Regions from separate parts of the Trichocoleus sp. DQ-A1 genome, predicted to be linked through region 1. Evidence: predicted binding sites of a transcription regulator. Region 1 holds the regulator's gene; each other region holds the start of a gene.
What was found. Region 1 encodes NtcA, which controls nitrogen genes in cyanobacteria. Its sites were predicted from a motif close to TTTGTANNNNNNNNTACAAA; they were not measured.
Positions count from the first base shown of each region.

Region 2: the regulator NtcA is predicted to act here: its motif matches at 2,080-2,099, upstream of NDI33_RS27030 (TIGR00300 family protein).
Region 3: the regulator NtcA is predicted to act here: its motif matches at 4,834-4,853, upstream of NDI33_RS08570 (DUF4327 family protein).

Region 1 is NZ_JAMPKE010000043.1:32,724-40,839, reverse strand. Features, by position in the region: gene hisB (imidazoleglycerol-phosphate dehydratase HisB) at 1-370, opposite strand, end outside; gene fabI (enoyl-ACP reductase FabI) at 524-1,300, opposite strand; gene ntcA (global nitrogen regulator NtcA) at 1,680-2,351, shown strand; gene NDI33_RS24900 (DUF3084 domain-containing protein) at 2,597-4,198, shown strand; gene NDI33_RS24895 (pre-16S rRNA-processing nuclease YqgF) at 4,273-4,677, shown strand; gene NDI33_RS24890 (DUF3146 family protein) at 4,734-4,997, opposite strand; gene NDI33_RS24885 (GTP-binding protein) at 5,273-6,679, shown strand; gene NDI33_RS24880 (ankyrin repeat domain-containing protein) at 7,006-7,638, shown strand; gene NDI33_RS24875 (mechanosensitive ion channel) at 7,714-8,116, opposite strand, start outside.
Region 2 is NZ_JAMPKE010000057.1:679-8,794, forward strand. Features, by position in the region: gene NDI33_RS27030 (TIGR00300 family protein) at 1-2,013, opposite strand, end outside; gene NDI33_RS27035 (GDSL-type esterase/lipase family protein) at 2,232-2,915, opposite strand; gene NDI33_RS27040 (hypothetical protein) at 3,040-3,309, opposite strand; gene NDI33_RS27045 (HEAT repeat domain-containing protein) at 3,467-6,091, shown strand; gene NDI33_RS27050 (HEAT repeat domain-containing protein) at 6,073-7,752, shown strand; gene NDI33_RS27055 (hypothetical protein) at 7,804-8,079, opposite strand.
Region 3 is NZ_JAMPKE010000006.1:108,685-116,800, forward strand. Features, by position in the region: gene NDI33_RS08535 (DUF3616 domain-containing protein) at 1-105, opposite strand, end outside; gene NDI33_RS08540 (SOS response-associated peptidase) at 279-947, opposite strand; gene NDI33_RS08545 (DNA adenine methylase) at 1,106-1,939, opposite strand; gene NDI33_RS08550 (hypothetical protein) at 2,046-2,207, shown strand; gene NDI33_RS08555 (DUF751 family protein) at 2,302-2,508, shown strand; gene rbfA (30S ribosome-binding factor RbfA) at 2,560-2,961, shown strand; gene NDI33_RS08565 (glycoside hydrolase family 3 N-terminal domain-containing protein) at 2,967-4,637, shown strand; gene NDI33_RS08570 (DUF4327 family protein) at 4,933-5,175, shown strand; gene NDI33_RS08575 (hypothetical protein) at 5,597-5,989, opposite strand; gene NDI33_RS08580 (hypothetical protein) at 6,237-6,578, opposite strand; gene NDI33_RS08585 (cation diffusion facilitator family transporter) at 6,724-7,656, shown strand; gene guaA (glutamine-hydrolyzing GMP synthase) at 7,857-8,116, opposite strand, start outside.

The DNA of each region.
Region 1 (8,116 bases):
CCTGAACCAACGCTTCATCGAGAGGGGCGAGGAAATTCCCAAATCGGACAATTCCTTTGCGATCGCCCAGTGCTTGATGCAACGCCATTCCTAGGGTAATTCCCACATCTTCATTGGTATGGTGGTCATCAATTTCCAAGTCTCCCGTCGCGGCTACATCCAAATCAATCAGGCTGTGAGAGGCGATTTGATGCAGCATATGGTCTAAAAACGGAATGCCAGTTTTTGCATTGCAAGTGCCATTCCCGTCTAATTTGACGGTGACGATAACATCCGTTTCGCCCGTCTTGCGGGGAACCCTTGCCATGCGAGGAGACAAAAGCTGTTCAATGCTTGGAGAAGGTGTAAATTGGCGATCGCGTGCCTGCATCGCAGATGCTCACTCAAGAAAATAAAGTTAAGTTTATTATCCTACGTTACTGAGCATTTGGGAGACGCGAAAGCCTTAAAAATGCAAAATTAAAAATTAAAAATTAGCAGAATCTTTGCTTTTTAATTTTTAATTTTTAATGTTTGATTCTTTTTACATCCCCATAATCTCGTATCCCGCATCGACATACAGCACCTGACCTGTAATGCCACTTGCCAAATCGCTACACAAGAAAGCAGCCGCATTTCCCACTTCTTTCTGAGTTACAGTGCGTCGCAGCGGTGCCACTTCCTCAACGTGATGGATCATATCCAGAATGCCACCTACCGCCGACGATGCCAAAGTACGGATGGGACCCGCCGAAATTGCATTCACGCGAATATTCTGCGGTCCTAATTCAGATGCCAGGTAACGGACACTCATTTCCAGTCCAGACTTGGCAATTCCCATCACGTTGTAGTTGGGGATCACCTTAACGCCGCCTAGATAAGTCAGCGTGACAATGCTGCCACCTTCTGTCATCAGTGGTTTTGCTGACCCAGCAAGTTGTACCAGCGAATAGGTACTAATTTCTAGAGCTTGGGTGAAGCCAGCACGAGTAGTGGTACTAAAATCACCTGATAAATCTTCCTTGTTCGCAAAAGCAAGACAATGGATCACGATGTCTAGCTTGCCCCACTTATCGCGGATGGCGTCAAATGTAGACTGAATTTGGGTCTCATTCTGGACATCGCAGGGTAAAAATAAGCTGGGGTTGAGGGGTTCTACCAACTCTGCCACTTTTTTTTCAAAGCGGCCTCGGTCGTCTGGCAGGTAAGTTACTCCTAGATTCGCACCCGCTTGGTGCAGTTGCTGAGCAATCCCCCAGGCGATCGATCGATTGTTGGCAATGCCGGTGACAAGGGCGTTTTTTCCGGTTAAATCTAGCATAAATGTCGATTTTGAAGGCAATATTAGAGGATATCCGATTTAGGGGAGTATTCAAGATCGCGATCGCCCGGAGCAAGGCTGTCTAGTACGGGTAAGGAGCGTGCCTCCTTACTCACCATGCATCCCACCCGATAGCGCAGATACTGTCAAGATATCAACATTTTCCGTCATAATCTTACTTGCCTTGAGCAGGGAGAGAACTAAAGAAGGTAGCCGGGGAAACTACTTTAAAATTTTGTATCAAATAGCACAAAAACCGCTTGGAAGTCAGTTTATCTGTGTCTAATGTCAGAAAACTCTCATAGTTGTTTTGCTATGGTTAAAGTTCCTCCGACAGAAAGTTGCAGAAGTCTGTAGGGCAGCATTTAGGAAAAAGGAAGTGGCAGTGACGCAAGATAGACCGCTAGCAGCTGTGTTCCGTCAACTGGGAGGTGGGGCGTTTCCACCCGTGGTGGAAACTTTTGAGCGGGGCAAGACGATCTTTTTCCCAGGAGACCCGGCTGAACGGGTATACTTTTTGCTCAAAGGTGCAGTAAAGCTGTCTCGCGTGTATGAAGCTGGGGAAGAAATTACCGTGGCGCTGCTGCGAGAAAACAGCGTTTTTGGAGTACTGTCCTTAATTACAGGGCATCGTTCGGATCGGTTTTATCACGCTGTAGCATTTACGCCAGTGGAGCTGCTTTCGGCACCGATCGATCAGGTAGAGCAATCGCTCAAGGATAATCCAGAGCTATCGATGTTGATGCTGCGGGGGCTTTCTTCGCGCATTTTGCAAACAGAAATGATGATTGAGACATTAGCTCACCGAGATATGGGATCGCGCTTGGTGAGTTTTCTGTTGATTCTGTGCCGTGATTTTGGCGTTCCTACCGCCAATGGAATTACGATCGATCTGAAGCTTTCTCACCAAGCGATCGCTGAAGCAATTGGCTCCACTAGGGTAACAGTCACCCGCTTACTGGGAGATTTGCGGGAGGAAAAAATGATTTCTATCCACAAGAAAAAAATTACGGTACACAACCCAGTTACACTGAGTCAGCAGTTTACTTGAAAACAGCTAGAGGCTCTGGTCAGGTTGTCGGTTAGGTTGTCGGTTAAAACGGTATGGTAGCTCAGCAGGTTATCAAGTTTTAACATTTAGTCGGGGTTGAGTTAAAAGGTCTCAGGTTTTAAGCGGATAGTTTTCAACCTTCCAACCTTTAACCTTTCCGATTTCACCTTCGATCTTTAATTCCTGTTAACCCTTTCTCTAGCCTGCAATGCGATAGGCTGTAACTGGAATGACTGTAGCAGACAATGACCGACAGTGCGCTCTTCCTAATTTTGTCTATTTTAGTGTTGGGAAGCGTCATCGCAACGGTAGGCGATCGCATTGGCACGCGCGTGGGAAAAGCACGCCTGTCGTTGTTCAATCTGCGTCCCCGCAAAACAGCTGTTTTGGTAACGATTCTGACGGGGCTAACGATTTCTGCCTCAACACTAACAATCATCTTCGCGACCAGCGAACAATTGCGGATTGGAGTTTTTAGACTTCAAGAAGTGCAGAAAAAACTCAAGACAGCAAGTAAGGATATTGCTAAAGCGAACGAGCAGAAACGGAAAACCGAAAGCGAACTTGCTAAAACCGCCGCCCAAAAAGAGCAAGTCGAAAAGGAACTCGCTCAAGCTCGCACCCAGCAATCTGTCGCTCAGCAGCGCTTAGATGCGATTAATCGATCTTTGGCAGCTGCGCTGGCTAAACAAGGCCAGACGGAGGCGCAACTAAATCAAACTCAAAGCGAACTGAGTCGGGTCGCCAGCAGCTTTCAGCAAACCCAAAAACAGCTGACCTCTGTCTCTGGGCAAGCGAAGACGCTACGTTCGGAAATCCAACAACTTCAAGCAGAACGCCAAGAATTGCTCCAGCAGCGAAATCAAGTCAGAGCTGAAATTACTGAATTCAAAGCGAAAGTGACTCAGCGCGACCAAAAAATTGCCCAGCAAGACCGAGCAATTAGCCAACGCGATGAGCAAATTCTCAAGCGGGATCAAGCCCTTGTCGAACTTGATGAGAAACTTGCTGCCTTTCGGAAGAGCCTGAGCGATCGCGATGAGCAAATTGCCCAGCGAGACAAAGCCTTATCTCTACTTGACAACAAAATTTCTCAACGAGATGAGGTGATTGCCCAGCGAGAAAATCGCCTTAAAGAACTCGAAAAACAACAAGCTTCCCTAGAGCAGGAAGTGGCAACCTTAGAACAGTATTACCAGTCTTATCAAACTTTGCGTCAGGGTAGTCTGGCACTGCTGCGCGGTCAGGTTCTGGCGGCTGGCGTTTTTCGTATTGTCGAGCCAGCCGCAGCCCGACAGGTCATTGAGCAGCTGTTACGGGAAGCGAATCGGACAGCGATTAAAGCGACCCAACCCGGTCTCAACAAGGTGGCGAACGAACGGGTCGTGCAAATTACAGAGGCACAAGTAGAGCAACTGATCAACCAGATTCAGGATGGTCGAAACTATGTAGTCCGAGTTTTTTCGGCTGGTAACTATGTCCAGGGAGAAAAGCAGGTACAAGTCTTTGCAGACGCCGCACCCAATCAAGTTGTATTCCGCACTGGTGAAGTCGTAGCAACGACATCTGCCGATCCTTCAAACATGACCGACCAACAAATTCGGCAGCGGATTGACCTGCTGCTTGGAGCATCCCAGTTCCGAGCTACTCGCGCGGGGATTTTGGGCGATACAGTTCAGGTTGGCGATAATCGAATTGTTAGCTTGATTCGGTTTATCGAGCAGTTGAAAAAGCACAATAAGCCGATTTCTCTGAAAGCGGTCGTGGCTGAGGACGCCTATATTGCCGGACCCATGAAATTAAATTTGGAGGCGGTTGAAGACGGAGAAGTTGTGGTCAGGATGTAATTTATTAGTCATTAGTGATGAGATGATGACTAATGGCAATTAACCATTTGTAAATTAGCGATTAGCCAATTCAGATGATTTTAGGGTTCGATCCAGGGCGCGATAAGTGTGGTTTAGCCGTAGTGGGGAAAGACAATTCTCTGCATTACCACCAGGTTGTACCAGCAGAAGCAGCGATCGCAACGATCCTTGACTTATGTGAAGAGTACCCAATTGATACTCTGGTGATGGGCGATCAAACCACTTCCAAAAGTTGGAAAAAGAAACTTCAGCAATTTCCAACGTCGGTGCCAATTGTCCTGGTAGATGAGCGCTACAGTACATTGGAAGCACGCGATCGCTATTGGCAAATGTACCCTCCCCAAGGTTTAGGACGCCTGATTCCCCAAGGGATGCGGAGTCTACCCCGACCAATCGATGACATTGTTGCCATCCTCCTCATCGAAAGATACATGAAGCAACGAGAGACGAGGAACTAGGAAACTCTGTCATTCTTAACTTTCTTAATTTAAACTGAACTCAAAACTCAAAACTTTTAAAGTTCCGCCCGGATCGTAAACGCATAGTCCCCTCCAGGCTCTAGCTGGTAATCTTTCTGTTCTAAAAATCGACCCAGAGGTTCCTGAATTAAAGCGCGTCCCAAAGAAGGTGTCACCGACAATTGACCCTGTCGGAAACACCACTGGAACTGCCATTCATATTCTGCCGCCGTGACTTCCCCTGCTAGAAAGCCCCGTTGCCAGGAAAGATGGGTAATTCGGACGTGGGCAGTAGTTTGAGGTAAACGCTTAGAACTCACAATCGCTGTGCCGATCAAATACCTTCATTCAGCAACAATACTAAACTTATTGCGATCGCCTTCGAGATAACATCATTCTCACAGCTGATACTGAGCTGGCACGAACCGAGTAAAAATATCCCTCTGGATATGGAAAGTGCCAGACTAGATCGGTATTGACTAGGATGAAAGAAGAGTAACATCTGAGCAAAAAAGGTGCAATTTTGAGTCGTTTATCGTCTGACCGAACCCCAAATGCCAGCCAGTTCCCTTCACAAACCCCGGACGCGACAGATTTGGATCGGGAACTAGATAACGCCATTTTGAGCTTTGATGACATCCAAGCAGAACTGAATTACAAAAAGGCGCAAAATGCTCTGCGAGACTTGGTAGATAACCTGGATCTCACTCCTCAAGAGCGGACGGGACTGGAATCCGAGATTAATGATTTGGCAACGATGCTGGAGAAGCTAGATCGCTCAGTCGTCCAGATTGCCGCCTTTGGGATGGTGGGACGGGGTAAATCTTCAGTACTGAACGCCTTATTAGGTCAGAACGTGTTTGAAACGGGACCGCTTCATGGCGTCACCCGCACCCATCAAGGTGCCAGCTGGCAACTGACTCAGGAGAATGAGACGGGAAGCGTCAGCGATATCCTACGAGTCACGCTGCCGAGTGCGGGCAATTCCCAAATCGAGCTAATTGACACCCCTGGAATTGACGAAGTAGACGGAGAAACCCGCGAAACCTTAGCCAGACAAGTTGCCAGACAAGCAGACTTGCTGCTGTTTGTCATTTCGGGCGACATGAACAAGGTGGAATACGAGGCGCTCTCGCAATTGCGGGAAGTCGGTAAACCGATGTTGCTGGTATTTAACAAAATTGACCAGTATCCGGATGCCGACCGGATGGCGATTTATCGCAAAATTCGGGATGAACGGGTGCGGGAATTGCTCTCACCGGATGAAATTGTAATGGTTGCTGCCTCTCCCCTGGTGGCGCAGGCGGTTCGCCGTCCTGACGGAACGAGGGCAGTGCAGCGACGACCGGGAACGCCCCAAGTTCTGGATTTGAAGCTGAAAATTCTGGAAATTTTGCACCGAGAAGGCAAGGCTTTGGTAGCGCTCAACACCATGCTGTATGCCGATGATGTGAACGAACAGATGATTGCTAGGAAGATGCAGATTCGCGATGAAAGTGCGAATCAGATCATCTGGAAAGGGGTGATGACGAAGGCAGTTGCGATCGCCCTCAACCCGGTCACGGTTGTCGATCTTCTCAGCGGTGCCGTCATCGACGTGGCAATGATTCTCACCTTATCTAAACTCTACGGCATCCCCATGACCCAGCCGGGAGCGGTGGGACTGCTACAAAAAATTGCCATCAGTATGGGCGGAATTAGTGCTAGCGAACTTTTGGCAACTTTGGGACTGAGTTCCCTGAAAAGTCTCTTAGGACTCTCCGCACCCGCAACGGGTGGGGTGTCTTTAGGTCCCTATCTATCAGTTGCCGTGACTCAGGCAGGTGTTTCAGGGGTTTCTTCTTACGGGATTGGACAAGTCACTAAGACTTACTTGGCGAACGGCGCTTCCTGGGGTCCCGATGGCCCAAAAGCCGTGGTAAGTCGCATTCTGACTTCACTGGATGAAGCCTCAATTTTGAATCGGATTAAGAATGAGTTGAGTGCAAAGTTAGTGAATTAAAACAAGCGATCGCTCTTTTTAAAAACAAGCGATCGCTTGTTTTTTATTACTTGAAATTCATCTAATTCGATTTATAAACACATCGATCAGTGCAACTGATCGATGTGTTTTATTTAGCTCGAATATACTTATAATAAAATGCTTGTTTTGTGCATGTTAAAGTCATAATATAGTAATTGTATTTGTCTGACTAGACGTTGTAGTTGGAGCGCGGAGGACAATGTCCTCTGCGCGAGTTCCAGAAAAGGTACTAAAAAGCAAATCAAAATATAGATATTATAAATAAATTGTAAACTCTCTTTTTTCCAACCTCTATAGCAAAAAGAATGGAAGATAAGTCTTTATTAGATGATATTAACCAAGCTTTCTCAGCCTTCAAAAAGCCTTTGATCATCCCTATTCTTCCAAAAAAGGGAGTTATTGAGGGTGAATATTTAGCGATTCAGCGAGATTTTGGTGAAGTTTTAAAAGATGAAATGAGCGACGAGCAATGCTCAATGATGATCTGTGATTACTCGCTCATTTCGGATGAAGCTTTGTGTTACTTTCTCCCCAGGCTAGCCAGAAGTGTTTTGCAAGAGAGAGGTTTTTCAGACTTATTTTGCAGCCGAATTGAAAAAATCAATGAGATTTTCCTAAATCGAGAGCAAAAAGCTATACTGAATCGCCTTATTATTACCCTTAAAGATATTGAAAAAGAATTAGAACTAGAGGAAAAGCATGAACTAGAACAGTCTTGGGCAGACTGGGAAGAGTCTTTAGGACAAAGTCAGAATGAAAATGACAAACTCTTATTGGCTATAGCTAGAAACAATATTGATGAGGTTAAAAGCTTAATTAACCAAGGGGCTAATGTAACAGAACAAGACAAGAATGGAAACTCACCCTTAGATATTGCCAAGTATAAAGGACACACCAAAATACTTGAGTTGCTCAAGCAAGCAGGTACTAAGGAATGATGGTGCGTGAGGAACATTTGAAAAGGGTGGACACGGATGCCCACCCTACGTTTAACTGACCAAGAAAATTTGTGATTAGCGAGGCGTTTTATCTTCTTTAAAGGATGCCAGCCATTCGCGGACTTGCCCAGCCGCAACATCACGGCTACCCAACCCGAAAGCCAAGGCGATCGCTACTGCAATTGCTCCCAAAAGCAGTCCAAAAGCTAAGTTAACGATATCGCTAGCAATTCCCATCTGTTGCAGCGCCATTGCTGAAACCAGGGCGATAATCGCAATCCGAGCAGTTTGTCCGAGTATCCGCGCTTGGCGAGTACCGGAACTGGTAATCAAGTTAAAGGCGAGGTTCGCGAGATACAGACCAATCGCAAACACCACCAAACCGGCGAGAATGCGACCTAATATCACCACAATGCCGCTGACCAACAGAGTCAGCGCCGGAATTTGCAGAATATTGGTTGCTGCTACTGTCGCAAAC
Region 2 (8,116 bases), on a different contig from region 1:
GACAGAACCGCGATCGCTCAATTTGGTGACAACGGCTGGGTTAATATCTACGCAGACCATCTTCACCCCGGCTGGTGTCATATTTCCCACTCCAATTGAGTGCAGCATCGAAGAGAGCATCAAAATCATGTCTGCACCTTGCAGCAGTTGGGAATACTCTTCCTGAGCTTTAATTAAGTCCATCTGAGTATCTGGCAGGGGGCCATCATCGCGGATGGAACCGGCAAGGCAGAAGGGAACGCCATTGCGGACGCACTCGTACATGACACCGCTGTTGATCGCACCGTTCTCAACAGCTTTGGCAATACTGCCATAACGGCGAATCGTGTTAATTACTTTCAGGTGATGGCGGTGTCCCCCGCGAACAGCGACGCCGCGTTTCATATCCACACCCAGCGAGGTTCCCAGCATGGATTGCTCAATGTCGTGGACAGCGATCGCATTTCCTCCCAGCAACGCCTGCACATAACCTTGCCGAATCAGATGCGTCAGGTGTTCGGCACCGCCAGTATGAATCACTACTGGCCCTGCTGTTACCACAACTTTACCGCCAGCATCGCGGATTTTGCGAAGTTCCCAGGCAACTTGTTCCACCACCAATTCCACGCGGCGTTCGCTGGAAACTCCGGCAGACATAAAACTGAATTCTTGGGTGTTGCGCTGTTCGCGGGATTCCGTCTTCCGCACCGTGCGGATACCGACGACATCAACCACCACCTGTTCGCCAAGTTCTAAATCCCGCAGCAGTTTACACCGTGCTACCCGTCCGTTGGGAGTTTGGGTAATAGCGATCGCGCCATCCATGCGTTGCTCTTGCACCCGCACCCACTCCCCATTGATTCTGACTTCTGTGGGATAAATGGTGGACACATAGAAATCATCTGGAGCCACCCCAGCTTGGATGACATCTTCCAGCTTGGCATCACGCTCATCTTGGGGCAAATTCACCGCACCCAAATCGATAAGCTGCGACAAAATCGCTTCCATCACATCATGGGAAGGAGCCGACACTTTTACCTCCGCAGAGGAGGTACTTTGCCGTTGCTCTCCCAGACTGAAGTTAAGAACCTGGAAGCTACCCCCATTTTCTACGACTAAATCTAAAGCACGGTTGATTAAGCCGGAGTCTAGCAAATGCCCTTCTAGACGAATCGTGCGGCTTTCCACCGAGACATTGGCATGGACTTCTTCTCGGACGGGTTCTGTCACCCGTAGCGTCAGGCACTTGGCAGCACCACCGGCTTTCAAAAATTCTGTCAGCGGTGTTTCGATAACTTGGAATCCAACATCGGCAAGGCGTTTTTTGAGTGCCTCACTCGCCTTATTCATCACCACAACGTGGTCAATATTCACAGCGTTGCAGGCGAAATTTACCGCATCCGCTTCCTCAATGGCAATCCGCTTCTCCGGCGCAACTCGCATTTCAATCAAGCGGTTGGTGTAAGAATCAAATGCGGGGGGGTAATACAGCAAATAGCCGCCACTCAGGGGACAGAAGCAGGTATCCAGATGATAGAACCGCTCATCCATCAATCGCAACGATAGCACTTCGATGTCGAGCCACTTTGCCAACAACGGGTGAGAATCGAGTTCTGAGCGGAAGCCGTATCCCGCCCACAACCAGCGCCCCTCTCGATCCAGCAGCGCATCGCCCGCGCCTTCAAACGGCAAGTCTTTAGGCAGTTCATGCACCTTATAGCCTTTTTCCTCAAACCATTGCTTGAAATAAGGCTCCTCACCCTGCCGCTCTTTGTGGAAGAAGCGGCTCAGGACGACGGTATCTCCCAGCACCAGCCCAGCATTGGCTGTAAACACCATATCAGGCACACCGCGTTGGGGTGCAACCAAATCGACAATGGCATGGTCTTTGAGGACGTAGTGAAGCTTTTGCCATTGCTCGACGGCGCGATCGCGCGAGGATTTGTGAATATTGCCCTCCATCCAGGGATTAATCACATAATCCACGTCGTAATGGTCGGGAGCGCACATGAGGAAGCGGATCGAGGAGGTCATAAAAGAATCTCTAGTGAAATAGACAAGGGCAAACTCTTATTGGATACAGACTTTCCATGATCCAATTCTGTAGGACTTGTTACGAAATCTTTACCTCTTATTTGTAACAGCGAAAGTCAGCTCTAGAGGCTAATGTCTATTTTATTCTTTTACAACCCAAGGGGCTTGACAAAAAGTGATTTAGTGGGAATATTTAACAGTTTGAGAGCAAGTCGCTCCTATGTTTGATTAGCACTCCGTCGATATTGCAACAAGGTTGGAGGCCAAGTAGCCTGGGCTAATAAGGGCTGTAAATTTTTAGCAACGCGGGAAGCTAAAAGCTGGTGTCCGGCGGCATTTGGATGAATGATATCTTCCTGGCGATTTTTTGGATTATCGACAATTCCAGTTAAAACCTGCGGAATTAAATAAGCCTGTGTATCTTTAGCAACACGCTGATAAAGTTCGTCATATTCATCTTCTATGTAGCCGAGATTGATTCCTAGCAGCACAACAATTGCTTTTTGTTGTTGAATCGAAGTGACAATTTGTCGCAAGTTCTGTTCTGTCTCTGTTTTAGGAATTTTTCGCAGAAAATCGTTTCCGCCTAATTCAACAATTACCAGCCAAGGTTCTGCCGCGATCGCATCTTTTTGTAAGCGACTCAACCCCATAGCGGTTGTATCGCCGCTAACACCGCGATTCAGTATTGGCAAACCGAGTTGACGACTCAACACGCTGGGAAAAGCTTCTGTCTTGTCCACGCCATATCCAGAGGCGATGCTATCGCCTAAAACAATAACTTGCTTACCAACACCGGCTTTGAGGTTTTTGACATCATCGAAGTTGTTGCCGCAACTGGTAACAACCAGTAGGGAAGCAAACAGCAAACTAAAGAACCACACCCATCGGCGTTTTTTCATACAGTTTTCCAATTCAACTCAACGATATTGCAGATGGTTAGCGGTAGGGGCGAAGAAGAAAGCGCGATCGCTTATGCCACTTAACCGAAAATTATTAATGCGAATGCTTCGCCCCGCGCTTCGTCTACTGACCACTTTTTTCGGCGCGGTAAGCATCGATAATCAAATAAACGCCTTGCGCCAACATCATAAGGATGACTAATGGCAAGGATGTTCCCGACATAACTGAAATAATGCCCCCGATATCAATCAATCCTGCTTGGACAAGAAATGATACAGCGCTGGCTTTCTTAAGATTAACTGAGTCTAAGGACAGGATAAAAACAAGTAAGAGTAAAGCTTGATATTCTGGGTTTTCAACTATAAGTAAATATTTGAACAGGTTGGTGGTCATTTGTGGAATTGCTGAACCTTACAATTCCACGAAAGCGAATCGCCTGGAGAAACCGCCGAACTCTTAGGGACAGAGATTAAGTGACCCTTTCTGACCCTCATCAAACCGTGACGCCGCCTAAGCTATTAATATCCGCAACTGTTCTTTTCCGTTGACTATGGCTGAAATCCGCAATCGCAACAGCGTTCAGGTAAACGAGGCTGGAAAGCAGAAACTCATGGACGCTAAAGCTGCTAAACGCAATTACAAAGGCAGGCGTTGGACTTATTTGGACATTGCTACAGCAGCATCGGTGAGTGAAAAGACGGTTAAGCGGTTTTTCTCAGGGAACGAAGATGTTGACTATGAGAGTGCGATCGCGATCGCATCCTCCCTAAATTTAGAACTAGCAGAGTTAATCGATCCGAAAAAACCGAATCCCCCAGATACAACGCCAGAAAACCCGATTGACTGGGGCGATATCTGCCACAAAATGCTGGAGGAACAGCTGAAGCGTTACCAATTCCGGCGACAGGCGACGGGTGCGGGGTTGGGGCATGAGGTGGGTATTTATGTGCCACTGGGTTTGGTGAAACCGACGACTCAGCCGCGACGGAGTGAGGAGTCTTGCCCATCCCCAGATGAGGGGCGGTTGCAATATCAGCTGAATGAGAAGGAAATTGAGAAGCGGTTTGAGGCGGATGCGTTTCTCCGGGAGGTAATTGAGGCGGGGGAAGGCAAGATGATTGCCATTATTGGGGAACCGGGGGCGGGGAAAAGTACGTGGTTAGAGCAAATTGCCCGTCATCTCAAGGATTCAGAAAATGTTTCCCGGTTGCCGATTTGCATTCAGCTGGGGAGTCTGGATGGGAAAACTTTGGAAGAGTATTTACTCCAGGTTTGGCTGAAGGAGGCGCTGTCTCTTCAAGGAATGGTGGTATCAGCGCAAATGCAAACTGAGTTAATGCAGTTGTTTAATTCTCATCAGGTGTGGTTGCTGTTGGATGGGGTGGATGAAATACGGGCGGATACATCCACGGGGGCAAATTCGCCCCTACAAGGAATTGCACATCAGCTGAGGGGTTGGGTGGCACAGGCGCAAACCCTTTTAACCTGTCGGCTGAATGTTTGGCAGGCGAACGATCGGGTAGTGCCCAATTGTGATATCTATCGCACCCTGGATTTTGACGATCCGCAGGTGGGGGAGTTTATTGGGGAGTGGTTTGCTAGGGCGGAGAAACCCCAGTTAGGGAAGCAGTTATGGGAGAATTTAGGGGAAACGGGGCGGGAACGAATTCGAGATTTGATTAGAAATCCCTTGCGGTTGGCGCTGTTGTGTCAAACCTGGGCGGTGAAGCAAGGGGAGTTACCGAAGACGAAAGCGACGCTTTATCAGCGATTTCGAGAGGATTTCTATGAGTGGAAAAAAAACGAGTTTCCTATAGGCTGGCAGCAACGGCAGGAGTTGAATGCAGCGTTGGGAAGGTTGGCAGTTGCCGCAATTGAGAATCAGACACCGCTGAGGGAGTCGCTAGCTTATCAGCTGATGGGGGAATGTCTGTTTGAGTTAGCGCAGCAGATTGGTTGGCTGAATCTGGTGTACCGAGATGCGGAAACTGATGAACCTGTCTATGCGTTCTATCATCTGACGTTTCAGGAATATTTTGCAGCGCTAGCGATTGAAGATTGGCACTTTTTCTTGACTCACGACAATGACAATCCTCAACCGTTACTGGGCAATATTTACCGCATTTTTGAGCCGCAGTGGAAAGAGGTAATTTTGCTATGGCTGGGGCGAGAGGATGTGGAAAGGGAGCAGAAAGAGAAGTTTATTCAAGCATTGGTAGAGTTTGAAGATGGGTGCAGATACTACTTTTATGGGGATCGAGCCTATTTTCTAGCCTCAGATGGGGTTGCGGAGTTTCAGGATTGTCCTTGGGCAGATGAAATAGTAACGCAAATCGTTACGTGGGGCTTTGGTTATTACAACACTGACAAACAAGAATGGCAGATATATCTCGAACCGCTTGCCAAGGCAGCGAGAGCATCGCTGTTACACACTAACTGTAGCCTTGTCATTAATAAACTCATCAACTTACTGCAAACCACAGAAAATGAGTCAACCCGTAGGAGTGCTGCCGAGAGTTTGGGGAAAATTGGCACGGGAAACGAACTAGCAATTGCTGGGTTACTCCGGATTCTGGAAACCACAGAAAATGAGGATACTCGTTGGATGGTTGCCAACAGTTTGGAGAAAATTGACCCAGGAAACGAAGTGGCAATTGCTGGGTTACTCCGGATTCTGGAAACCACAGAAAATGAGTATACCCGTTGGAAGGCTGCCGAGAGTTTGGGGGAAATTGGCACGGGAAACGAAGTGGCAATTGCTGGGTTACTCCGGATTCTGGAAACCACAGAAAATGAGTATACCCGTAGCAGGGCTGCCTATAGTTTGGGGGAAATTGGCACGGGAAACGAAGTGGCAATTGCTAGGTTAGTCCGGATTCTGGAAACCACAGAAAATGAGGATACCCGTAGGAGTGCTGCCGAAAGTTTGGGGAAAATTGGCACGGGAAACGAACTAGCAATTGCTGGGTTACTCCGGATTCTGGAAACTACAGAATCTGAGTCTACCCGTAGGGGGGCTGCCGATATTTTGGGTGAAATTGGCACGGGAAATGAAGTGGGAATTGCTGGGTTAGTCTGGATTCTGGAAACTACAGAAGATGAGGATACCCGTAGGGGGCTGCCTATAGTTTGGGGAAAATTGGCACGGGAAACGAAGTGGCAATTGCTGGGTTAGTCCGGATTCTGGAAATCACAGAATCTGAGGCTACCCGCTGGACGGCTGCCGAGAGTTTGGGGAAAATTGACCCAGGAAACGAAGTGGCAATTGCTGGGTTACTCCGGATTCTGGAAACCACAGAAAATGAGTATACCCGTAGGAGTGCTGCCTATAGTTTGGGGGAAATTGGCACGGGAAACGAAGTGGCAATTGCTGGGTTACTCCGGATTCTGGAAACCACAGAAAATGAGTATACCCGTAGCAGGGCTGCCTATAGTTTGGGGGAAATTGGCACGGGAAACGAAGTGGCAATTGCTAGGTTAGTCCGGATTCTGGAAACCACAGAATCTGAGGATACCCGTAGCAGGGCTGCCTATAGTTTGGGGAAAATTGGCACGGGAAACGAAGTGGCAATTGCTGGGTTAGTCCGGATTCTGGAAATCACAGAATCTGAGGGGACCCGTAGCAGGGCTGCCGAAACTTTGGGGAAAATTGGCGTCGGAAACCAAGTGGCAATTCCTGGGTGGTTAGTCCGGATTCTGGAAATCACAGAATCTGAGGCTACCCGCTGGACGGCTGCCGAGAGTTTGGGGAAAATTGACCCAGGAAACGAAGTGGCAATTGCTGAGTTAGTCCGGATTCTGGAAACCATAGAATCTGAGTATACCCGTAGCAGGGCTGCCGAGAGTTTGGGGAAAATTGACCCAGGAAACGAAGTGGCAATTGCTGAGTTAGTCCGGATTCTGGAAACTACCGAAGATGAGTATACCCGTTGGAGGGCTGCCTATAGTTTGGGGGAAATTGACCCAGGAAACGAAGTGGCAATTGCTGGGTTACTCCGGATTCTGGAAACCACAGAATCTGAGGATACCTGTGGGAAGGCTGCCTATAATTTGGGGAAAATTGGCACGGGAAACGAGGTGGCAATTGCTGGGTTACTCCGGATTCTGGAAACCACAGAATCTAAGGATACCCGTAAGAGGGCTGCCGAAAGTTTGGAGAAAATATTACAAAACCGCCAGATGTCGTCAGATGTCTCAGCTTTGCAGCACTGTCTAACACATGAAGTTTATGAAAGCAATTTTGACCTCTTCAAGAAATGTTACAAAATTATCTGGCAGTGCGCTCAAACTCTGCCTTACCCAACCTTTTATCAAGCTTGGCATCATCCACGTATCACTCCCCATCAAGAGGTTGCAGAAACTACCGAAGTTGGTTTCACTTCCTTCCCCCAATGCCATAACTTAGCAGTATTACCCGAACTTTTTAACACCGCCATCAACAACAATCCTCATCTGAGGGACAAAGTACAACCCATTTGCATCGACGGCAGCAAATTCGAGAACCCAGATAATCCCGCCTCAGAAATTTACGCCGAGATGGTAATGCAAGGCTGTCCCGAACGTCAAAAAGGGGAACCGGAAACGATGCAAGCTCTGAAAGTTTATTGGCAGCTAAAATGTCAGGAAGTCTTCCTAATTTTTTACGAAGATACAAGTGGTGAACCGCCCCAAGGCTTCAGTCAAACTTTCCTCACATCTCTGAGCAAATTTCATAACGCGAGGAGAATTTGTGTAGTGAGCGAACAGCCTTGTAATCTCCAAACATTCTCTCCCAGCCAGCCAAATTTAGTTGCCGATATTGTGAGTTGGATTAGAGAGAAGATGATGGAAGAATAAAGCGCGCTTCCTTCTCCTCAATCCGCTATTAAACTTTCTCTTTATATCAATTCACTCAGGCTGCTTGTGGTGAGTTGCCAAACCCGCGATAAAAGCTCCCATAACCATACCCCCCCACAAGCCGCTGCTGCTACCTTGCATATAAGCTCCCGGCATCATCCAAGCTTGACACGCCGTCTTGAATACTGCGAATTCCAAGGTATTTTTTGTCATATTTTCGCAGCGTTGGTTATCAGCCAGTAACTTAATTTGTACCCCCATGTAAGCACCGAAACAACCCGATGCTAACGCCATAAAAGTACAAATTAACATACGTTTTTTATTCATGGCTAACAGCTAATGGCTAATTATTTTTAATGGTTAA
Region 3 (8,116 bases), on a different contig from region 1:
GCCATCAGGTGTCAAAGCAGCCGCTGATAAATCTTGGCTAAGAGGTTCATCAGCTTTGCCGTTGAAGCGAATTAGTACGCGGCTGAGCAAGAAACTTTCTGGCATAACGGCTGCTTTCCTAAAACGGTTTGGACTCGATAGAAATCACTGCCAGCATAGCTCACGCTTAACTGGTTTTTACCCTCTACCGGAAGACAGAAGTTTTGGAAGTATTTGAGGAGGCAAACTGGAAGGTAAGGCGATCGATGCTCACCCGACTATCTTGAGAGTGCGATCGCTTAAAGGCTATTGATCAACTCCGCCGTATCATTCATTGGTTTATTTACCTTTGTGCTGACTGGATAAGTTGCCATTTCTTCTGCTGAATATGGACGCAACAAAGGCTGTAATAACTCCGGCTTTTGCACCTGTGAATCCAACCACAAATCATAATCTTTTGGATCGAGAATGACTGGCATTCGGTTGTGAATCGGGCGCATTACCTCATTGGGTTCTGTTGTCAAAATTGTGCAAGAATCTATTTCCTCACCATCCTCTCCTTCCCAATGCTCCCACAAACCAGCAAAGCCGAAAGGTTGTCCATCATTGACGCGACAATAAAATGGCTGCTTTTTCCCGTCTTGCTGCTTCCACTCATAAAAACCATCCGCTACTACTAAGCAACGTCGTTGTTTAAAAGCTGCCCGAAAAGCCGGTTTTTCGGCTACCGTTTCCGCCCGTGCATTAATCAGTTTTGCTCCCATTTTTGTATCTTTTGCCCAACGGGGAATCAGCCCCCAATGCAACATTTTGAACTGTCGTTGAGACTGTTCTGGATTTTGTAAAACTGTCTGTGCTGACTGGGTGGGCGCAATATTATAACGAGGCATCAGGAGTGGAACATCATTTACCTGGAATGCTTGGGCGATTGTCTCAGCGGACTTACCTTGGGTAAATCTTCCACACATACTTCTATCCCATGTGGTAAATTACAAATTTGCAAGCTTATTTCAATCGAGCAATTAACACTCAACGGTCGAATAATATATACATACTATTATAACAAATACCAATAATTCAGTAAAATTGTACGGCAAATACTTTACGTTATTTTATGGGTAAGCAGTTATCTTGCATAAGATGTGATTAATAATTCAGATATTTTGCCCCGTTTTCTAGCGTTGGAATTAATCATTCTGGAAGCTGATATCTCGTAAATATTAAAGTTGCTGTAAATTTCTCGGATAAACAGACAGTCAGAATTAGAAAGCATCACTTTGACACCACGCTTCGCCAGTTCTACAAAGACATCCCTGAGCCGAATTTGGTCAGCTTCATTAAAAGAATTACGGCTATAGGCGGTAAAGTTACTAGTAGGGCTTAGAGGATAATAAGGTGGGTCAAAGAAAACAAAATCTTCAGCGGTCTTTGCAGATTGCAAAACAGCTTCAAAAGGTCTAACATCAATCAGGGCACTCTGAAGCGCAGCGGAAACCGATCTGAGTAAAGCTGGATTACAAATCTTTGGATTTTTGTATTTCCCAATGGGAACATTAAATTCCCCTTTTGAGTTTTCTCGATATAATCCGTTAAAGCAAGTTTTGTTGAGGTAAATAAATCGAGCAGCTCTTTCTAGAGGGGTGTTAGGTTGCATCAATCGCATGCAGTAATAATACTCCTTACTATGATTCATTTGATGCTGGTGCAAGAATTCAATTAGCGGTTCTACTTCATCCCTTACACATCGGAAAACATTGACTAACTCGCCATTAATATCCGTCAAAATAGATACTTTCGGCAATAAATGAAAGAAAAGAGCGCCGCCACCCAAAAATGGCTCATAGTAAGTTGTAAATTTTGGGGGAAAATAGGGAATATATTGCTGAATTAGCTGGCTTTTCCCACCAGCCCATTTTAGAAAAGGACGCGCTATTTCTTGTTGTGTCGTCTGAGTTGACATTGCTTCTAGCTATCTAAAAAAATTAAAGCGTTTGTAACAGTTGTTGTGGAAGTGGGGGGATATGATTTAATTTAGAATACCTAGCGGGTTCGACAAGAGGAAAAAAATGACTCTCACCGCGACCAAAACACGCGATCGCTCTTATGAGTCCGTGTGTTATCGGGCAATGTGTTATGAGTCAATGGGTCGCGGTTGGACAAATATAGCGGGTAGTAACCTGCTACCACCGGACGCTTGGCGAACCATCTCTCGACGAAACCCCATTTAGGGGCGATGCCGAGCTTGTCGAACTCGCAGACAAATGTTACCAGTTAAGATGCAGTGACTTATCGCCGCTTTTTGTGTCGGCTGCTTTAAATAATATGTTTGATGGCTTTTGGGAAAATATCTCTCGCTACCCCCGCTACTTTGTCACCATTATCCTAGGGGTATTCTTTTATACCTTTGGGTGGTTGAAACCGCTACTCCAAAATCGAACCAGCGCGATCGCTTTGATGGGCTTTCTGGTGGCAGCCTTAACTTTTATTACCCTAACCCTACGGGCGATGCTGGGAGTGAGTCCGATTTAGGTAGGATGAGTAAAAGCATTGCTCACACTGTCTTAAAGGCAGCAGATGATTATGGCTACAAGTCGCCGTGTTTCTCGCGTTGCCGCATTGATTAAACGCGAAATCAGCCAAATGCTGCTAACCGAAATCAAAGATGATCGCGTGGGTGCTGGCATGGTCAGCGTCACCGATGTGGATGTGTCAGGCGACCTACAACACGCTAAAATCTTCGTCAGCATCTATGGCACCGAGGAAGCAAAGGTAGAAACGATGGCTGGGTTAAGAGCAGCAACTGGCTTTGTCCGCAGCGAACTCGGTCAACGGTTGCGACTGCGTCGGACACCAGAGTTACTGTTTCAGGAAGATCGTTCTCTGGAAAGAGGCGATCGCATTTTGTCTTTGTTGAATCAGCTTAATCAAGACCGTCCGGCTGCGAGAGTGGAAGAAGAAGACATCGTTGAGGCAGAAGATTGAAATCTGTGGCATTGCTGCCGGAGTGGGAATCGCTCTCTCTAGCAGAACAGGTAGCGCAAATGGTCGTGGTACGGGCGTCAGGCTACCTGTTCGACCACCAAATTCAGTATCCAGATTGGGAACCACCGGCGGCAGTTCTGCAACACTGGGTGCAGGATTTGGGCGTCGGGGGGGTCATTTTGTTGGGAGGCAGTGCTGGAGAATTAGCACTGCGATCGCAACAACTCCAAGACTGGGCAAAAACCCCCTTGCTGATCGCGGCTGATATTGAAGAAGGCGTCGGACAGCGCTTTTCTGGGGCAACTTGGTTTCCGCCACCGATGGCAATCGGGGCAGTATTCCGGAAAGATGCCTCTCTTGCCTTGAAATACGCCGAACAAATGGGAGGCATCATCGCCTCGGAAGCCCTCGCGATTGGCATCAACTGGGTGCTTGCGCCGGTTGTGGATGTGAATAACAATCCTAATAATCCAGTGATTAACGTCCGGGCGTTTGGCGAAAACCCAGAGGAAGTGACTCAACTAGCGTCTGCTTTCATCCGGGGGGCGAAAGCTTATCCGGTGTTAACGACTGCTAAGCATTTTCCCGGACATGGCGATACGGCGGTGGATTCCCATCTAGATTTGCCCGTCTTGCCCCATTCCCCGGCACGACTTGCTGAGATTGAGTTACTGCCGTTTCAAGAAGCAATCGGTACGGGTACAGCCTCCGGTGTAGATGCCGTAATGAGTGCCCATCTCCTGATCCCGGCTTGGGATGCCGAACGCCCTGCCACCCTTTCCCAACCGATTTTGACTCAACTGCTGCGGCAACAGCTGGGATTTGAAGGATTAATTGTTACCGATGCATTGGTGATGGGAGCGATCGCCAACCGCTATGGAGCAAATGAAGCTCCAGTCTTAGCTGTCGAAGCCGGTGCAGATATTTTGCTGATGCCAGTCGATCCTGCGGGTGCTATCCAAGCGGTGTGCGACGCGGTAGCACAGGGACGCATTTCAGAGGCGCGAATTCGTGCCTCTGTTGAGCGTATCTGGACAGCCAAGCGCCGAGTCCAACAAGGCACAGCACAACCGCCTGTAGAGGCAAGGGCGATCGCGCCTGAAGTCCAACCAGCGCCTTCACCATTCCCTCCCCATCTCCTCCAACTAGCTCAACCACACGCCCTCGCCACATCTGCCAACATCGTGCGAGAGGCGCTCGTCGTTCATGGCGAAATTCCTTTACTTCCCTGTCAGGGCAACTTACGCAACTTAATCGTGGTGGATGACACCCTGAATTGTGATTTTCTCGATAAACAAGCACCGGCTGTGGCTCTGCCAAAACAGCACGGCTATCAACTCCAACTACTCGATCCCCACACCACCTTAATTCCTGGCTGGGTGTTTTATCATAAATCGGGTTTAAATGCCCAGCCAACCCTACTCCAGCTGTTCATCCGTGGGAATCCTTTCCGAGGCAGTGCTGGCTTGACACCGTTGGCTCAGGACTTGTTTAAAAAACTCTTAGGCAATGCCGAACTCCAAGCGCTAGTGATTTACGGCAGTCCTTATCTTCTGGAACAGTTTCTCCCACACCTGCCCCCACATATCCCTTGTGTGTTTTCTTACGGACAGATGCCAGCAGCTCAGGCGATCGCCCTTGAAGTTTTGTTCGGTGCCCCAGCTCTAAGCATTTAGCAACTGTGCAGCACATTGATTAATTTTGTTAATCAATGTCATAACCGTTATCACCGATTATTTACGGTGTCTTCAATTTGAAAATACAGGCTTAATTATAAATAGATCCGTTCTTCGACAATTTCATCAGCATAAGGATATATTTTTATGTCAAAGTTCCCTGACTTTTGGAATCCTTATTAAACGAATAAATTCATTTGTAACTTGATATACTGTTCAAAAATTATTTCCGCGCTAAGCAGTATTGGATTATATTAAGTTATAGTCGTAGCTCGTTAGTTTCGAGGCTGAGACCATGACTGCTGATATAATGCCGCCTAAATCATCTGTGCAATACTCCATCGACGTTCTTCAAGAAGAAGCCCGTCAATTGGTGGAGAAAGGAATTGTGACTCGTCAGCAACCCATCTACGTTCTGTGCCAGTACATCCCTGCACGGGAGTGGGTTTGTGTTGAGTGTGAATTAGAAAGATGCAATATCTTACTCCGCGATCGCATCGGCGATCTGATGGGGCAAGAACAATGGGACAACGATTGATATTTTTTTACCTTTAAGACAATCCTACAGTTCCACTGGAAACAGTGAAACTCAGGACAAGCTTGATTCCACGCTTGTCTCAACTTAAGGAAAGACTGCTTTTATTCTTTCACCTGTTGATTCTTAATTAGCCTGGTTTGGAGAATATTCTGATTCTTTCTAGTGCGAATAATTAAGTTCGCTTCTTAGACCTATCCAAAAAGTGAAGATGCCATTCTGAGCAAAACGTTGTGGAGTGTTGGCGTAACGTTGTCATCAACAATCGCGCTGCGATCGCGCAAATCTCTTTGCAGGATCTCTGCTCAAACCGAGATGCGTGACAACACTTCAAGTCCTTCGTTTTGCTCAGCACAAACCTTCGGATAGGCTACTAGGAGCAAGCCTAATAAATGCTTTGATAAAGCTGCTAGCAATCCCCGACCTAAATCCCTGAGTTGGGGTCGCGCAGCTTTTCTAACTCAGTTCGCATTGCAGCAATTTGTGCAGTTAGCTCCTCTAGCTCCAATTGCATATCTGGCTGGGCAACCGTTGTCACCGGCGTTGTCGCAGGGCGGCTCGGAGTTCCAGAAGATTGTGTGCTAGCTGCATCATTGGCTTGCGCCATTAGAGAATTCAGGAAAGTGCGGGCTTCAAGCTCCGTAATCTCTCCTTTTTCTGCTAGTTGTTGAACCACCAGATTGACGTCTGACTTTAACAGCTCAAGATTTTGCTCTCGCTTTTGAGTGTCTTGTACGCTCTCAACTAGAGAAGCGGTTGCACCCAAAGTAACGCGAAATCCTTTTTGTACTAACTCCAGCAGATTATTAGAGTTCATTAGATAAATCAGTCAGATTGAATGAAGGTTAGACAGCCCTTAGCGATCGCTTTCGATAAATAACCGCTCGGCACCACTCACTTTTAAGTTTCTAGCTTTCGGCTTTCCGCCAAGTGAGTAAACAAACGCAGGATCTGGCGTCTTAATGCTACCATTTAGCACACACAAAGGGACATTTTGCAGACTTCTTAGGGTAGTAGCATCCGTCCTAAGAAAGAATCTAAAGAAACCATTTGCCCGCCCAGTTTTAGCCCATCTGTTCTAAATACTGATTAACATCCTCAATTAAGCGAGTAAGTTCTGCCTCCGTAGTCAGGCGAATGCGGTCATCTCGGAGGGAGATCAAAACTTTAGCGGCAAAGGGAGTCGGCCAGATATTAGGATTGCAGAAAATCTCTAGAAAGACATCCCCCGTGTATCGATATTCCATTGGTTTTTGGGGATTGGTTTTGCCGCCGCCACCTGCAATGACTTTGAGACTCTGCATCAATTGAGCGATCGCGCCTTGTAAATCTTGGGCTGCCTGGGGCGTAAAGCTGAAGGAAACAGAACCTTCAACTAAGTTGAGGATGAGTTTTGAAGAAGACATGAGCAATCAAGAGTTTTGAATTGTGAATTAACTTATCACTCATAACTTAGAACAGACAGCATTTACAAGAGGATAGATGCAAGGTGAAGCCACAAGCTTTAGACTGAATGCCATAGAACTCTAAATGGCGAGTGAGGAAAATTCTGTGGTAGCAGATAACCGCTCGGCAGTGCGGAAGGTTTTAATCATTACCCTACTGCTCAACCTGTTCGTCATGATGTTGAAGGCAGTGCTGGGGTCGTGGACGGGTTCTCTCAGCTTGCTAGCGGATGCCTTGCATAGCGTTACCGATAGCGCCAACAACATTTTGGGATTAATTGCCAGCCGATTTTCTTCACCTCAACCCGATCGGGATCATCCTTACGGACACCAGAAATTTGAAGGTGTGGGAGCGTTAGGAATTGCCGCCTTCTTAGGAATTGCCTGCTTTGAAATTCTGCAAGGGGCAATTGAGCGAATTCTCAGCGGCGGTGGTAAACCCGTCATCATTTCCCCCTCAGAGCTGTGGTTGCTGCTGATTGTGCTGGGCGTGAATATTTTTGTCACGTTCTACGAACGCCATGTTGGGCAGCAGGTAGGCAGCCCCATTTTGATTGCAGATGCCCAGCACACCATGAGCGATGTCTGGGTGACAATTGCTGTTTTGGGTGGGTTGATTGGCGTCTGGCAAGGACAGGTATTGAATCTGCCGCAACTTCAGTGGTTGGATATTATTCTCTCCTTTCCCGTTGCCTTGTTAGTGTTTCGCAGTGGTTGGAACGTGATTAAAGATAATTTGCCCTGGCTAGTCGATGAGATGGCGATCGCGCCCGAAGCCATTCATGGGATCGTCATCCAAGTTCCAGGAGTGATTAATTGTCACGAAATTGCTTCTAGAGGCGTTGTTGGGCGTCAGGTATTCATCGAAATGCACTTGATTGTAGACGTCACCGATGTAGAAACTGCCCACCAAATTACAGAAGAAGTCGAGAACCGCCTAAAAGAAAGATTTAGCCCCGTCCGAATTTTGATTCACATCGAGCCACCTGCTTACCAATCCGATCAAATTACCTACGAAGCAGAATCAAAATCTAGGTAGTTTTCCACAGATGAGGGGACTTTTCCACAGAATTTTACGAGTTTTCCACAAAAGTTAAAGAAAACATAATTTATTTCAAAATCCAGTTGAACCGCTCTTTCAAGCCAAAAAGAGACAGAGCTTTCACTCTGTCTCTTAAACTTTGCGTACCTTGGCGCTAACCTTTGGGTACCTTTGCGTTAAAAATTCTTACTACTTTATTATTCCCACTCGATAGTTCCAGGTGGCTTAGAAGTAATATCGTAAACCACTCGATTCACACCCCGAACTTCATTCACAATTCGGGTGGAAATCGTTTCCAACAAATCGTAGGGAACACGCGCCCAGTCTGCCGTCATGCCATCTTCGCTAGAAACAAAGCGCAAGACAATCGGGTAAGCGTAGGTGCGCTGATCGCCCATTACGCCTACGCTGCGGATCGGCAGCAACACGGCAAAAGCTTGCCAGAAGTCGTGGTACA